Linked DNA regions of Rhodoligotrophos defluvii. Each later gene encodes a partner of the first gene's protein in a complex. Links are inferred from orthologs where the notes say so. Each region holds a gene or a part of one and is shown in the gene's direction. Other genes may lie near its edges. The genes, in order: rpsG and tig.

Region 1 (3,571 bases):
CGGTCCCGTTGGCGTGCGCAACCGCCTGGTTGATGTCGTCGACGGCGAGGCAGGCGATCCAGAAGTTTGGCGTGCCGTCAAATACGGGGGACGTCATCTGGAAGATGCCGCAGACCGGCGCACCATCCTTCATCGCGATCCAGTAGGTGCTGTTGTCAGGTAGTTGTAGGGGGCGATAGGTCCAGCCCATGATATCAGCATAGAATGCCTTGGCCGCCTCGGCATTCCACGTCAGCAATTCATTCCACCAAACCTTTCCGTGAACTTGCATGTGACCCTCATGAAATAACTTCGACAGAATGGACGGTCTCACTATATCCTTCTCATTGTAGGTGCAGATCATTGCAACATTATTGACGTGCGGTCCCAAGTGCTTGGACGAAATTTCTGAGGCCCTGCTTGGTTTTTCCGCGATACAAGGGTTGACGCGGGGGAGAGGGATAAGTATGTTCCGCGCACTTTCGACGGCAGGCCGTAGGCAGGTGTCGTTGCCTAAACGCTGTCTAAAGTAAGCGGCGACATAGTCGGGACACGACCTCGGGGCTTTAAGTCTCGCGGTCCTCTGGTCATCAGGGCGCTGGCGAGCGGCGGAAGCCGATCGCATAAGCGCTCGAATGCGTGTTTCGGCAGCATCGGTCGATGCGCCGTTGGATCTTGAACAGTTGGACGAACGAAGAGCGCGAATGCCAACGATCAACCAGCTTATCCGCAAGCCCCGGGCCCCCCTCGGCAAGCGAAACAAAGTTCCGGCCATGGAGGCCTGCCCGCAGAAGCGGGGCGTATGCACGCGCGTGTATACGACAACGCCGAAGAAGCCGAACTCGGCGCTGCGCAAGGTGGCCAAGGTGCGCCTCACCAACCAGCACGAGGTGGTGACCTACATCCCGGGCGAGGGGCACAATCTGCAGGAGCACTCGGTGGTTCTGATCCGGGGCGGCCGCGTGAAGGACCTGCCGGGCGTGCGTTATCATATCATCCGTGGCGTGCTCGACACCCAGGGTGTCAATGCCCGCCGCCAGCGCCGATCGAAATACGGCGCCAAGCGGCCGAAGTGATCTGGGCAGGAGGGCTTAAGCAATGTCGCGTCGCCGCCGTGCAGACAAGCGGGAGATCAACCCGGATCCGAAATTCGGGGATCTCATCGTGTCCAAGTTCATGAACAACCTGATGCGGGACGGCAAGAAGTCCGTCGCCGAAGGCATCGTCTATGGCGCGTTCGACAAGATCGAGCAGCGCGCCAAGACCGATCCGGTCGCGGTATTCCATCAGGCCCTGGGCAATGTGAGCCCGGCCATCGAGGTGCGTTCCCGCCGTGTGGGTGGCGCCACCTATCAGGTGCCGGTCGAGGTGCGCCACGAGCGCCGGCAGGCCCTGGCCATCCGCTGGATCATTTCTGCAGCACGCGCTCGCAACGAGAACACCATGGTGGACCGGCTTTCGGCCGAGCTTCTCGATGCGGCGAACAATCGCGGCTCCGCGGTGAAGAAGCGCGAGGACACCCACCGGATGGCGGAAGCCAACCGGGCTTTCTCGCATTACCGCTGGTAACGGCCCGAGGGAGACTAGGCAATGCCCCGCACGCATCCGATCGAGGATTATCGCAATTTCGGCATCATGGCGCATATCGATGCCGGCAAGACCACGACCACCGAGCGCATCCTGTTCTACACGGGCAAGAGCCACAAGATCGGTGAGGTTCATGAGGGCGCTGCCACCATGGACTGGATGGAGCAGGAGCAGGAGCGCGGCATCACCATCACGTCGGCCGCAACCACCTGCTTCTGGAAGGGCAAGCGCCTGAACATCATCGACACGCCGGGCCACGTGGATTTCACCATCGAGGTGGAGCGCTCGTTGCGCGTGCTCGACGGCGCCATCGCGCTCTTGGACGCCAATGCCGGCGTCGAGCCGCAGACCGAGACGGTCTGGCGCCAGGCGGAGAAGTATCATGTGCCGCGCATGATCTTCGTCAACAAGATGGATAAGACCGGTGCCGATTTCTACAAATCGGTGGAGATGATCAAGAGCCGGCTGGGGGCGACGCCGCTCGTGATCCAGCTGCCGATCGGCTCGGAGAATACGTTCAAGGGCTGCGTCGACCTGATCAAGATGCAGGCGATCATCTGGCGTGACGAGACCTTGGGCGCCGAATTCGATTATGTGGAGATCCCGGCCGATCTCAAGGACAAGGCGCGGGAATACCGGGAAAAGCTCATCGAGCAGGCGGTCGAGATCGACGAAGCCGCCATGGAGGCTTATCTCGAAGGCAACGAGCCCGACGAGGAGAAGCTCAAGGCGCTGATCCGCAAGGGCACCTGCGACGTGACCTTCTATCCCGTGCTGTGCGGTTCCGCCTTCAAGAACAAGGGTGTGCAGCCGCTGCTCGATGCGGTGGTGGACTACCTTCCGAGCCCGATCGAGATTCCCCCGGTCAAGGGCGTGGACGTGAAGACCGGTGCCGAGGCGACGCGGGTAGCGCGCGACAACGAGCCGACCTCGCTGCTCGCCTTCAAGATCATGAACGATCCCTTCGTAGGCTCGCTCACCTTCTGCCGCATCTATTCGGGCAAGCTCGACTCCGGTACCCAGCTGCTCAACACGGTGAAGGAAAAGCGCGAGCGTGTCGGCCGCATGCTGCAGATGCATGCGAACCACCGCGAGGAGATCAAGGAAGCCTATGCGGGCGACATCGTGGCGCTGGCTGGTCTCAAGGAGACGACCACGGGCGATACCCTGTGCGATCCGAACTACCCGGTCATTCTCGAGCGCATGGAGTTCCCGGAGCCGGTGATCGAGATCGCCATCGAGCCGAACAGCAAGAGCGATCAGGAGAAGATGGGCCTCGCGCTCAACCGGCTGGCCCAGGAGGATCCCTCGTTCCGGGTCAAGACCGACGAGGAGTCGGGCCAGACCATCATCGCCGGCATGGGCGAATTGCATCTCGACATCATCGTCGACCGCATGCGCCGCGAGTTCAAGGTCGAGGCCAAGGTGGGCGCGCCGCAGGTGGCCTATCGCGAGACCATCTCCCGTCAGGCGGAGATCGATTACACCCACAAGAAGCAGACCGGCGGCTCTGGCCAGTTCGCCCGGGTGAAGCTGGTGATCGAGCCGGCCGAGCAGGGCGCGGGCTTCAGCTTCGAGTCGAAGATCGTCGGCGGTGCGGTGCCGAAGGAATATGTCCCCGGCGTGGAGAAGGGGATTCGCAGCGTCGTCGAGACCGGCGTGCTCGCCGGGTTTCCCATGCTCGACCTCAAGGCCAGCCTGGTGGACGGTGCCTATCACGACGTCGACTCGAGCGTGATGGCCTTCGAAATCGCGGCTCGCGCGGCGTTCCGCGAGGTGGCGCAGAAGGCGGGCTTGAAGCTGCTCGAGCCGATCATGCGGGTCGAGGTGGTGACGCCGGACGAGTATATGGGCGATGTGATCGGCGATCTGAATGCCCGGCGCGGGCAGATCCAGGGCACCGACAGCCGCGGCGTGGTCCAGGTGATCACGGCCATGGTGCCGCTCGCCAACATGTTCGGTTACGTGAACAACCTGCGGTCCATGTCCCAGGGACGGGCCCAGT
Region 2 (9,826 bases), on another replicon or contig:
GGCATTGCTCGGCTCCATGGAGCAGCTCAAGGGCGATGCGGCCCAGGCGGCCGCGGCATGGGCCGGTCCGGTAGCGACGCTGGAGCAGGGAGGCTTCGACAGCGCTGACTTGATCATAGACGGCCTGTTCGGCGCCGGATTGTCGCGGGCTCTCGACGGGGCTGCCGCCTCTGCGGTCGTGCGCGCGAATGCCAGCGGGCGGCCCATTCTGGCCATAGACATGCCATCCGGCATCGATGGAGAGACAGGGCAGGTGAGGGGTGTCGCGGTCAGGGCGGCGGCAACCGTCACCTTCTTCCGTAAGAAGCCTGGACATGTGCTGATGCCGGGGCGGGCCTGTTGCGGCGACGTCCACCTCGCCGATATTGGCATCCCCGACATGGTGCTGAATGAAATAGCGCCAAACCAGTTCGAGAATGGCCCGGCCGTGTGGGCGGATGCCATCCCGCGGCCGGATCCGGATGGGCACAAATACGCTCGCGGCCATGCGGTCGTGGTCTCGGGCGACAAGTGGCACACCGGCGCGGCACGGCTGGGGGCGCGTGCCGCGCTCCGTGTCGGTGCGGGCCTGGTCAGCGTGGCGGGCGAGGCGGCCGCGCTGGACGTGCTCGCCGCTCACTTGACGGCGATCATGCTGCTGGAAGCGGGCGATGCGGAAGCGCTGGTTGCGGCGCTTGGCGACAAGCGCCGCAACGCGGTGCTGATCGGGCCTGCAGCAGGCATCGACAACAGCACCAGAGACAAGGTGCTGGCCTGCTTGGCAAGCGGCGCCATGGTCGTGCTGGATGCCGATGCGCTCACCGTCTTCGCCCAAGAGCCGGAGACGCTGTTCGCGGCCATCAAAGCGCGTGCTGATCGAGGGGTGATCCTGACCCCCCATGAGGGCGAGTTTCGGCGCGTGTTCGGAGACCTGTGGGACACCACGCGAGCGAAGACCGAGCGCGCGATCGCCGCGGCCCGCCGCTCCGGCGCCATCATACTGCTGAAGGGGCCCGACACGGTCATCGCGGCGCCTGACGGGCGCTGCGCCGTCAACACCAACGCGCCCCCGACGCTCGCCACGGCCGGCAGCGGGGATGTTCTCGCTGGGCTCATCCTGGGACTGTGCGCCCAGCATGTGCCGGCCTGGCCGGCAGCAGCCATGGCGGCATGGCTGCATGGCGAAGCGGCAGCGGCCTTCGGGCCAGGGCTGATCGCCGAGGACCTGCCCGAGCTCGTGCCAGTCGCCCTGGCAAAGCTCATGGCGGGCTAAGATAGAGCGCTCTCCAAATCTGGCGCAGGTCTTGCTCAATTGCGGTTGAAAAATGACTGAGCTGTGCCCGCCTGTTTCAAAACGGAGCGAACAAGGCGGAAAGGGAGATGTCTCGATGGTCAAGGTTGCGGCGGCAGCGGGTGCCGGCCTGCTTGCGCTTGTGGTTTTCAGCGACGGGGAGCCGTCGATGTCCGCCATGGTCACGGCCCTGGCTTTCACCGGCTATGTCGCAAGCCTGGCCTGGATGATCAGACGCTAGACCCGGCACGATGCGTCCCGGGAGGCCAGGCTCGGCTTCCTTCGCGGCCCCTGGATTGCCGCGTCAAGCGCGGCAATGACGCGACTATAGACGTGACCTTCGGTTCGAGATCACGGTCAATGCCGGCTCGGCGCGCTTGTTCTGCACCGTCATGAATTAAGCGCGTTTGCGCTCTGGCGCGGCGAAAAGTCATTGTGCTATAGAGGCGCCCGACTATGCAGCCGGACCAGACGCCTTGCGCGCCTGCGGGCGTGGTGGAATTGGCAGACACGCGAGGTTTAGGTCCTCGTGGGCTCAAGCCCGTGGGGGTTCAAGTCCCTCCGCCCGCACCATTGGCGAGGTTTTCAGGCGGGCTGCATCTGGATCCGCTGATTGGTTGGCCGGGCCGCTCCCCGCGGTGCCGTGCCCAAGCTAACGAGGAATTGCGACGTGCAGGTGACCGAGACCCTGAATGAGGGCCTGAAGCGCGAGCTAAAGGTGGTGGTGGGCGCCCAGGAGCTGGAAAGCCAGCTTGAACAGCGGCTCCACGAGATCAAGGATCAGGTTCGGGTGCGCGGCTTCCGTCCCGGCAAGGTGCCGGTCAACCATCTGCGCCGCCTTTACGGCCGCTCCTTGATGGCGGAGGTGGTGCAGAAAACCGTAGACGACTCGAGCCAGAAGGCCATTGCCGAACGCAATGAGAAGCCGGCCTACCAGCCGCAGATCGCCCTGCCCGAGGACAAGGAGGGCATTGAGCAGATCATCGAGGGCAAGGCGGATCTCGCCTACACCATGAGCTTCGAGATCGTGCCCTCCTTCGAGGTGGGTGATTTCAGCGGCATTGAGCTCGAAAAGGAAGTCGCACCCGTCGACGAAGCCGATATCGACGACGCGCTGGCCAATATCGCTCGGAACTACCGCGAGTTCGAGCCGCGTGGCGAGGGTGAGACTGCCAAGATCGGCGACCAAGTGACCCTAGACTTCGTCGGCAAGATCGACGGGGAGCCCTTCGAGGGCGGCAGCGGCACCGATGCCAAGCTCGAGCTGGGCTCCAACAGCTTCATTCCCGGTTTCGAGGACCAGCTGATCGGCCTCAAGGCTGGCGAGAGCACCGTGGTGCACGTGACTTTCCCCGAGGATTACGGGGTCGAACGGCTCGCCGGCAAGCCGGCCACCTTCGATGTGACCATGAAGGAGGTCGCAGCGCCCAAGGAACTGGCGATCGATGACGAGTTCGCGAAGAAGCTGGGGCTGGAGGACCTGGCAACGCTGCGCCAGCGCATCCGCGACCAGATCGCTTCCGAATACGAGCAGGTGTCGCGGTCGAAGCTCAAGCGGCAGCTGCTCGACCGCCTTGACGAACGCTATGAATTCGCGTTGCCGGAACGGCTGGTGGAGGACGAATTCCAGCAGATCTGGCGGTCGCTGACCGCTGAAATGGAGCGGGAAGGGCGCAGCTTCGAGGACGAGAACACGACGGAGGAGCAGGCCCGCGCTGAGTACCGCCGCATCGCCGAGCGCCGGGTGCGGCTTGGGCTTCTGCTCGGCCGGGTGGGCGAGCAGGCCAATGTCTCCATCACGGACCAGGAGCTGCAGCAGGCGATGATCAACCGCGCCCGCCAGTTCCCGGGCCAGGAGCGGCAGGTGTTTGAGTTCTACCGCAGCAACCCGCAGGCGATGCTGGAACTGCGCGGCCCCATCTTCGAGGAGAAGGTGGTCGATCACATCATCGCGCAGAGCAAGGTTTCGGAGAAGCCGGTCACCCGCGAGGCGCTCTACGCCGATCCGGACGAGGGGCATGATCAAGCCCACGCTCATGATCACGAGCACTCTCATGATCATGACCATGACCATGCTCACGACCACGACCATAGCCACGACCACGCCGAGGCGGCCGCTGACAACGAGAAGAAGGGCAGCGCCAAGAAGAAGCCTGCGGCCAAGAAGACCGCCACCAAGAAGAAGGCCGAAAGCAAGTCCGAGGAGGAGTAGGCTCGGACCTTTTCGATCGGTGGGGAAGCCTGTCCTCGCAAGGCATTTGAGACGCTTCCCCGCTGAACCCTGGACCGCCGCGTCACGCTGGCAACGATCCGGGGCTGGTTTTGCCTGCCTGCGTCCATGAAGGCCTTGCACCGGTCGCGCGAAGCACTTAATCACCTGGGGCCTAGGCCGAACCGGCCGCGTCTGGCATAGCGCTTGCGAGGCGGTGGCGGCTGAACCATATATGTCGGTGTCATCGCACGCCGATCGGCTGGCGGCTCAGCGGCTGGTTGACCCCGGGCGGTGCATTTCCCGAACAATTGCGAGGCTTGCGGTCCCTATGCGCGATCCGTACGACATCTACATGAACACGCTCGTCCCCATGGTGGTCGAGCAAACCAATCGCGGCGAGCGCGCATACGACATCTATTCGCGCCTGCTGAAGGAGCGGATCGTTTTCGTGACCGGCGGCGTGGAAGACCACATGGCCACCCTGGTCACGGCCCAGCTCCTCTTTCTCGAATCCGAGAACCCGAAGAAGGAGATCTCGATGTACATCAACTCGCCAGGCGGGGTGGTGACGTCGGGCCTCGCCATCTACGACACGATGCAGTTCATCCGCCCGGCAGTGTCGACCACGTGCATCGGCCAAGCGGCGTCCATGGGCTCGCTGCTGCTCTGCGCCGGCGAGAAGGACATGCGCTTTGCCCTGCGACACGCCCGAATCATGGTGCATCAGCCGTCGGGCGGCTTCCAGGGCCAGGCGGCCGACATCGAGCGCCACGCCAAGGAGATCCTCGAGGTGCGCGAGCGGCTGAACCGGATCTATGCCAGGCACACCGGACAGCCGATCGAAGCTATCGAGAAGGCGCTCGATCGGGATCACTTCATGACGGCGGAAGCCGCTAAGGAGTTCGGAATTATCGACAAAGTGATCGACAAGCGTCCGGATGTCGCAACCGACAAATGACCTCCGCCCTTATCTTGGTTAAGGGTTCCTTTCTGCCGCGAGGTGGTCGGGTTGCCCTTGCAACGACGCCGCAGAAGCGGCGGATGCTGTGTGATGGTTTAATCTGTTGTTGATCCCACGACCCATACCATGCTGAGATGATTAGGAACCTGGCTGCCGAGGGCGCGGTAGCGTCAGTTCCCGGGCAGTCCGGGTGCCGTCTCACCGGTCTTGGGGGTTCGGCAGCGCAAAGAAGTTCGTCCGGCTCACGCCTAGGTCCCTGGATCCGAGCGGAAGCCTGCGAACTTTGATCAGGGATAGCATATGAGCGATCGTAACCGGAGCGACTCGAAGAACACTCTCTACTGCTCTTTCTGCGGAAAGAGTCAGCATGAGGTGCGCAAGCTCATTGCCGGGCCCACTGTGTTCATCTGTGATGAGTGCGTCGAGCTCTGCATGGACATCATCCGCGAGGAGAACAAGAGCTCGCTGGTGAAATCGCGCGATGGTGTACCGACCCCGCAGGAAATCTGCAACGTCCTGGATGATTATGTGATCGGCCAGGTGCACGCCAAACGCGTGCTTTCGGTCGCGGTCCATAATCACTACAAGCGCCTCAATCACGCGTCCAAGAACAACGACGTCGAGCTTGCCAAGTCCAACATCCTGCTGGTGGGTCCCACCGGCTGCGGCAAGACCCTGCTGGCCCAGACCCTGGCCCGCATCCTCGACGTGCCGTTCACCATGGCTGACGCGACCACGCTGACCGAAGCGGGCTATGTGGGCGAGGATGTGGAAAACATCATCCTCAAGCTGCTCCAGGCGGCCGACTACAATGTGGAGCGGGCCCAGCGGGGCATCGTCTATATCGACGAGGTCGACAAGATCAGCCGCAAGTCCGACAACCCGTCCATAACCCGGGACGTGTCGGGGGAGGGCGTGCAGCAGGCGCTGCTCAAGATCATGGAAGGCACGATCGCTTCGGTGCCGCCCCAGGGTGGCCGCAAGCACCCGCAGCAGGAGTTCCTGCAGGTCGACACCACGAACATCCTGTTCATCTGCGGTGGCGCCTTCGCCGGGCTGGAGAAGATCATCTCGGCGCGTGGCCGGGGCACCTCGATCGGCTTCGGTGCCGAGGTGAGGTCGCCCGAGGACCGTCGGACGGGCGAGATCCTGCGGGACGTGGAGCCGGAGGATCTGCTGAAATTCGGGCTGATCCCCGAATTCATCGGCCGGCTTCCGGTGATCGCGACGCTCGAGGACCTCGACGAGGCGGCCCTGATCAAGATCCTTTCGGACCCGAAGAACGCGCTGGTCAAGCAGTACCAGCGGCTGTTCGAGATGGAGGACGTGCGGCTGACCTTCGCCGAGGAGGCGCTGAAGAGTGTCGCCCGCCGCGCCATCGAGCGGAAGACGGGCGCCCGCGGCCTGCGCTCGATCCTCGAAGCCATCCTGCTCGAAACCATGTTCGAGCTGCCGAGCCTCCGGGGCGTCGAGGAGGTGGTGATTTCGAAGGATGTGGTGGAAGGCGAGGCCAAGCCTCTGCTGATCTACAGCGACCGCGCCGAAGAGATGAACAGCTCGGCCTGACAGGCGGGTCTCCCCAAGCACTGCGGCAGCCGGTTCACCGGCTGTCGCGGCGCCCCATCAGCGTTAACCATTGCCTAATTTTTTCTCGGGCGTTGCTCGCGATCATCAGTGAGCGTCAAACCCGGCCCCCACGAAAAGCGGCCAAAAACGAGCCTCAAAGGCCGTCGCGGCCAGGGTGGTCATAAGTCTTGTCAAGACCTTGACGGGGGTACCCCTGCTCGCCACTTAATCGTTGACCACAAAGAGCTGCTCACCCCGCGAATCGTGCCTATGATGATGACGTCATGCTTCGGATCCCGTGCGGATCCAAGTGGGCGAACAGAAGACAGCGCAGCAAGTTATCTGGTGTGTTCTGTTGTCGCGGAGGCCGGTGCCAAATGCCAGTTCGGGTTCGGCACAGGTACGGCACTCTCCAGCAAGGAAGGGCCTATGTCCCATGAGTGAAAACGACATCACAACTTCCCACGGCGCGCAGGAGCGGTTTGCTGTTCTTCCGCTGCGCGACATCGTCGTGTTCCCGCACATGATCGTTCCGCTGTTCGTTGGTCGGGAGAAATCGATCCGCGCCCTGGAAGAGGTGATGCGCGAAGACAAGCGCATCCTTCTGGTTGCCCAGAAGAACGCAACCGACGACGCACCGGCCCCCGATGCCATCTACGAGATCGGCACCATCGCCTCGGTGCTGCAGCTGCTGAAGCTGCCCGACGGCACGGTGAAGGTGCTGGTGGAGGGCGCCGAGCGCGCGCGCATCATCAGCTATACCCCGCGCGAGGATTTTCTCGAGGCGGTGGCGGAGCCGATTGCCGAGCAGGAGGGAGACCCGCGGGAGACCGAGGCGCTCGCCCGTTCCGTCGTCTCGGAATTCGAAGCCTATGTGAAGCTGAACAAGAAGGTGCCGCCGGAGGTCATCTCGACCGTCAGCCAGCTGGATGATTATTCGAAGCTGGCCGATACGGTGGCCGCCCATCTCGCCGTCAAGATTTCCGAGAAGCAGCAGCTGCTCGAGGTCGCATCGGTGAGCGAGCGCCTGGAGCGGGTGTATGGCTTGATGGAGGGCGAGATCTCCGTCCTGCAGGTCGAGAAGCGCATCCGTAGCCGTGTCAAGCGGCAGATGGAGAAGACCCAGCGCGAGTACTACCTGAATGAGCAGATGAAGGCCATTCAGAAGGAACTCGGCGATGGGGACGAGCGCGATGAGCTCGGCGAGATCGAGGAGCGCATCAAGAAGACCAAGCTGTCGAAGGAAGCGCGCGAGAAGGCCGAGTCCGAGCTCAAGAAGCTGCGGCAGATGAGCCCCATGTCCGCCGAGGCGACCGTGGTGCGCAATTATCTCGACTGGCTGCTCGGCATTCCCTGGCAGAATCGGAGCCGTATCAAGAAGGATCTCGGCTATGCCCAGAAGGTGCTCGATAACGATCACTACGGCCTCGACAAGGTCAAGGACCGTATCGTCGAGTATCTGGCCGTGCAGCAGCGCACGAACAAGCTGAAGGGGCCCATTCTGTGCCTCGTCGGTCCGCCCGGCGTTGGCAAGACCTCGCTCGGCCAGTCCATCGCCAAGGCCACGGGCCGCGAATTCGTGCGCCTGTCTTTGGGCGGCGTGCGCGATGAGGCCGAGATCCGTGGGCACCGGCGCACCTATATCGGCTCGATGCCCGGCAAGGTCATCCAGTCAATGCGCAAGGCCAAGAAGTCCAACCCGCTGTTCCTCCTCGACGAGGTGGACAAGATGGGCATGGATTTCCGGGGCGATCCGTCTTCGGCACTGCTTGAGGTGCTCGATCCAGAGCAGAACAAGGCGTTCATGGATCACTACCTGGAGATCGAGTACGATCTGTCCGACGTGATGTTCGTGACGACCGCCAACACGCTCAACATTCCGGGGCCGCTGATGGACCGCATGGAGGTCATCCGCATCGCCGGCTACACGGAAGACGAGAAGCTGGAGATCGCGCGCCGGCACCTGATCCCCAAGATCTTCAAGAGCCACGGGCTTGGCGACAAGGAGCTCGACATCAGCAACGACGCGCTGACCACGGTCATTCGCCGCTACACGCGCGAGGCTGGCGTCCGCAACTTGGAGCGCGAGATCTCGACTATCGCCCGTAAGGCGGTGAAGGAGCTCCTGACCTCGAAGAAGCGGAAGATCAAGGTGACCGCCAAGACGGTCGAGGACTATCTCGGTGTGCCGAAGTACCGGTTCGGTGAGGCGGAACTCGAGGACCAGGTCGGTGTGGTGACGGGTCTTGCCTGGACCGAGGTGGGCGGCGAGCTGCTGACCATCGAGGCGGTGATGATGCCGGGCGAGGGCAAGATGACCGTCACCGGCAACCTGCGCGACGTGATGAAGGAATCGATTTCCGCGGCGAGCTCCTATGTGCGCTCGCGGGCGATCGAGTTCGGCGTCAAGCCGCCGCTGTTCGAGAAGCGTGACATCCACGTGCACGTTCCGGAGGGGGCGACACCCAAGGATGGGCCTTCGGCGGGCACCGCCATGGTGACGGCGATCGTGTCGGTGATCACCGGCATTCCGGTGCGCCGTGATGTGGCCATGACCGGCGAGATCACCCTGCGCGGTCGTGTGCTGCCGATCGGCGGTCTCAAGGAGAAGCTCCTGGCGGCGCTGCGCGGCGGCATCAAGAAGGTGCTGATCCCCGAGGACAACGCCAAGGACCTCGCCGAGATCCCCGAGAACGTGAAGAGCGGGCTCGAGATCGTGCCGGTCAGCCGGATCGAGGATGTGCTGAAGCACACCTTGGTGCGCATGCCCGAGCCGATCGAGTGGGACGAGGAGGCCGCGGCCCTCGAGGAGGCGGCGCGTGCTGCCAACGCGGGCACGGGCAAGCAGGTGGGCGTTCGCGCGCACTGAATTGGGTGACGGGAGGGCGGCCATGTCGCCGCCCCCTCCCGGCATCCGATCGTATCGTCTGATTCGAGTTTTTGGCAGAATTCTGCGGGGCCGGCGGCTTTTTCGCCGGCCCCGCTTGCTTTTTCCCCCTGTAAGTCGCTGATTTTTAAGCCTCCGGCCGGCAAAGGCGCAGAAAACCCTTGCTTTCCGCCGATTTTCGCATGACCTTCCAGCCGCCGCCGGACGTTTGAGCGTCGCCCGGCTGTTACTTCACAGCAAGAGAGGATCTATCAGTGAACAAGAACGAACTGATTGCCCAGGTGGCGAAAGACGCCAATCTGTCGAAGAATGATGCGAGCGAAGCCGTCGAGGCGACCCTGAAGGCCATCATCTCGGCGCTCGGCAAGGGCGATGAAGTCCGGCTTGTCGGCTTCGGCACATTCTCCGTGGCCAGCCGCGCTGCCGCGGAAGGGCGCAACCCGCGCACCGGCGAGACGATCAAGATCCCAGCCTCCAAGGCGCCGAAGTTCAAGGCCGGCAAGGCATTCAAGGACGCCGTGAACTGAGCGGGACGCTCGCGCGGTTTGCGCGAGCACTCGTCGGTCGAGACCGTCGGCCGGGATTCGGCGGCCGGGCGGGAGGGGCAGAGCCCGTCGCAGGAGGGGTGGCCTGCGAGGTTGCGTTTACTCACTCCAATGCGTAGATGTTGCCGGTCGCCATACGGCGACCGGATACGGCCGTCCGGGCGGTTAGCTCAGTTGGTAGAGCGCCTCGTTTACACCGAGGATGTCGGGAGTTCGAGTCTCTCACCGCCCACCAACTCCTCGGCACGGGCTCCCGCCTCGTTACAGGACGCGCGCATGACCGCCTGCCGCGTCGCCTCGTCTGCGGGATAGAACAGCTCCAGCGCGATTTCCGACAGGGTCACGTCAACGGCCGTGCCGAATACGCTCACCGTACTGAAAAAGG

Evidence for each region.
Region 2: the proteins of rpsG (region 1) and tig are in contact, whole or in part, in a crystal structure (PDB 3GTY), measured with the Thermotoga maritima proteins. The link is inferred for Rhodoligotrophos defluvii from one-to-one orthologs. Residues at the interface, in WP_004081843.1 of Thermotoga maritima: Lys34, Lys52, Lys55, Glu59, Arg62, Gln63, Glu66, Asn67, Lys69, Val71, Arg95, Ala109, Lys110, Lys111, Gly112, Arg113, Pro114, Glu117, Glu121, Ile124, Ala125, Tyr127, Asn128, Asn129, Thr130, Gly131, Lys135, Asp139, Arg142, Met143; in WP_004081061.1 of Thermotoga maritima: Glu122, Val124, Val129, Leu130, Tyr133, Glu188, Gly259, Ile262, Tyr263, Glu266, Ser270, Glu273, Gln274, Glu277, Arg308, Gln311, Ile312, Ser315, Tyr316, Glu325, Arg329, Arg336, Leu363, Phe366, Trp367, Arg373, Leu377, Arg381, Leu384, Glu387.

What each region holds. Positions count from the first base shown.
Region 1 is NZ_SZZM01000013.1:13,124-16,694, forward strand. Bases 1-2,812 are described here. They hold rpsG (30S ribosomal protein S7), read left to right. Parts: upstream 1-1,077; coding sequence 1,078-1,548; downstream 1,549-2,812. Other genes in these bases: E4P09_RS25595 (VOC family protein), read right to left, coding at 1-238; rpsL (30S ribosomal protein S12), read left to right, coding at 684-1,055; fusA (elongation factor G), read left to right, coding at 1,570-2,812. Also shown: more of fusA, read left to right, coding at 2,813-3,571.
Region 2 is NZ_SZZM01000003.1:237,041-246,866, reverse strand. What follows is about bases 1,294-4,211. They hold tig (trigger factor), read left to right. Parts: upstream 1,294-1,940; coding sequence 1,941-3,482; downstream 3,483-4,211. Other genes in these bases: E4P09_RS15440 (ATP-dependent Clp protease proteolytic subunit), read left to right, coding at 3,811-4,211; E4P09_RS26040 (hypothetical protein), read left to right, coding at 1,368-1,511. In the rest of the region: E4P09_RS15455 (NAD(P)H-hydrate dehydratase), read left to right, coding at 1-1,252; more of E4P09_RS15440, read left to right, coding at 4,212-4,440; ATP-dependent Clp protease ATP-binding subunit ClpX, read left to right, coding at 4,744-6,009; lon (endopeptidase La), read left to right, coding at 6,446-8,878; E4P09_RS15415 (MmyB family transcriptional regulator), read right to left, coding at 9,633-9,826. UniProt on the Bacillus subtilis protein: Involved in protein export. Acts as a chaperone by maintaining the newly synthesized protein in an open conformation. Functions as a peptidyl-prolyl cis-trans isomerase.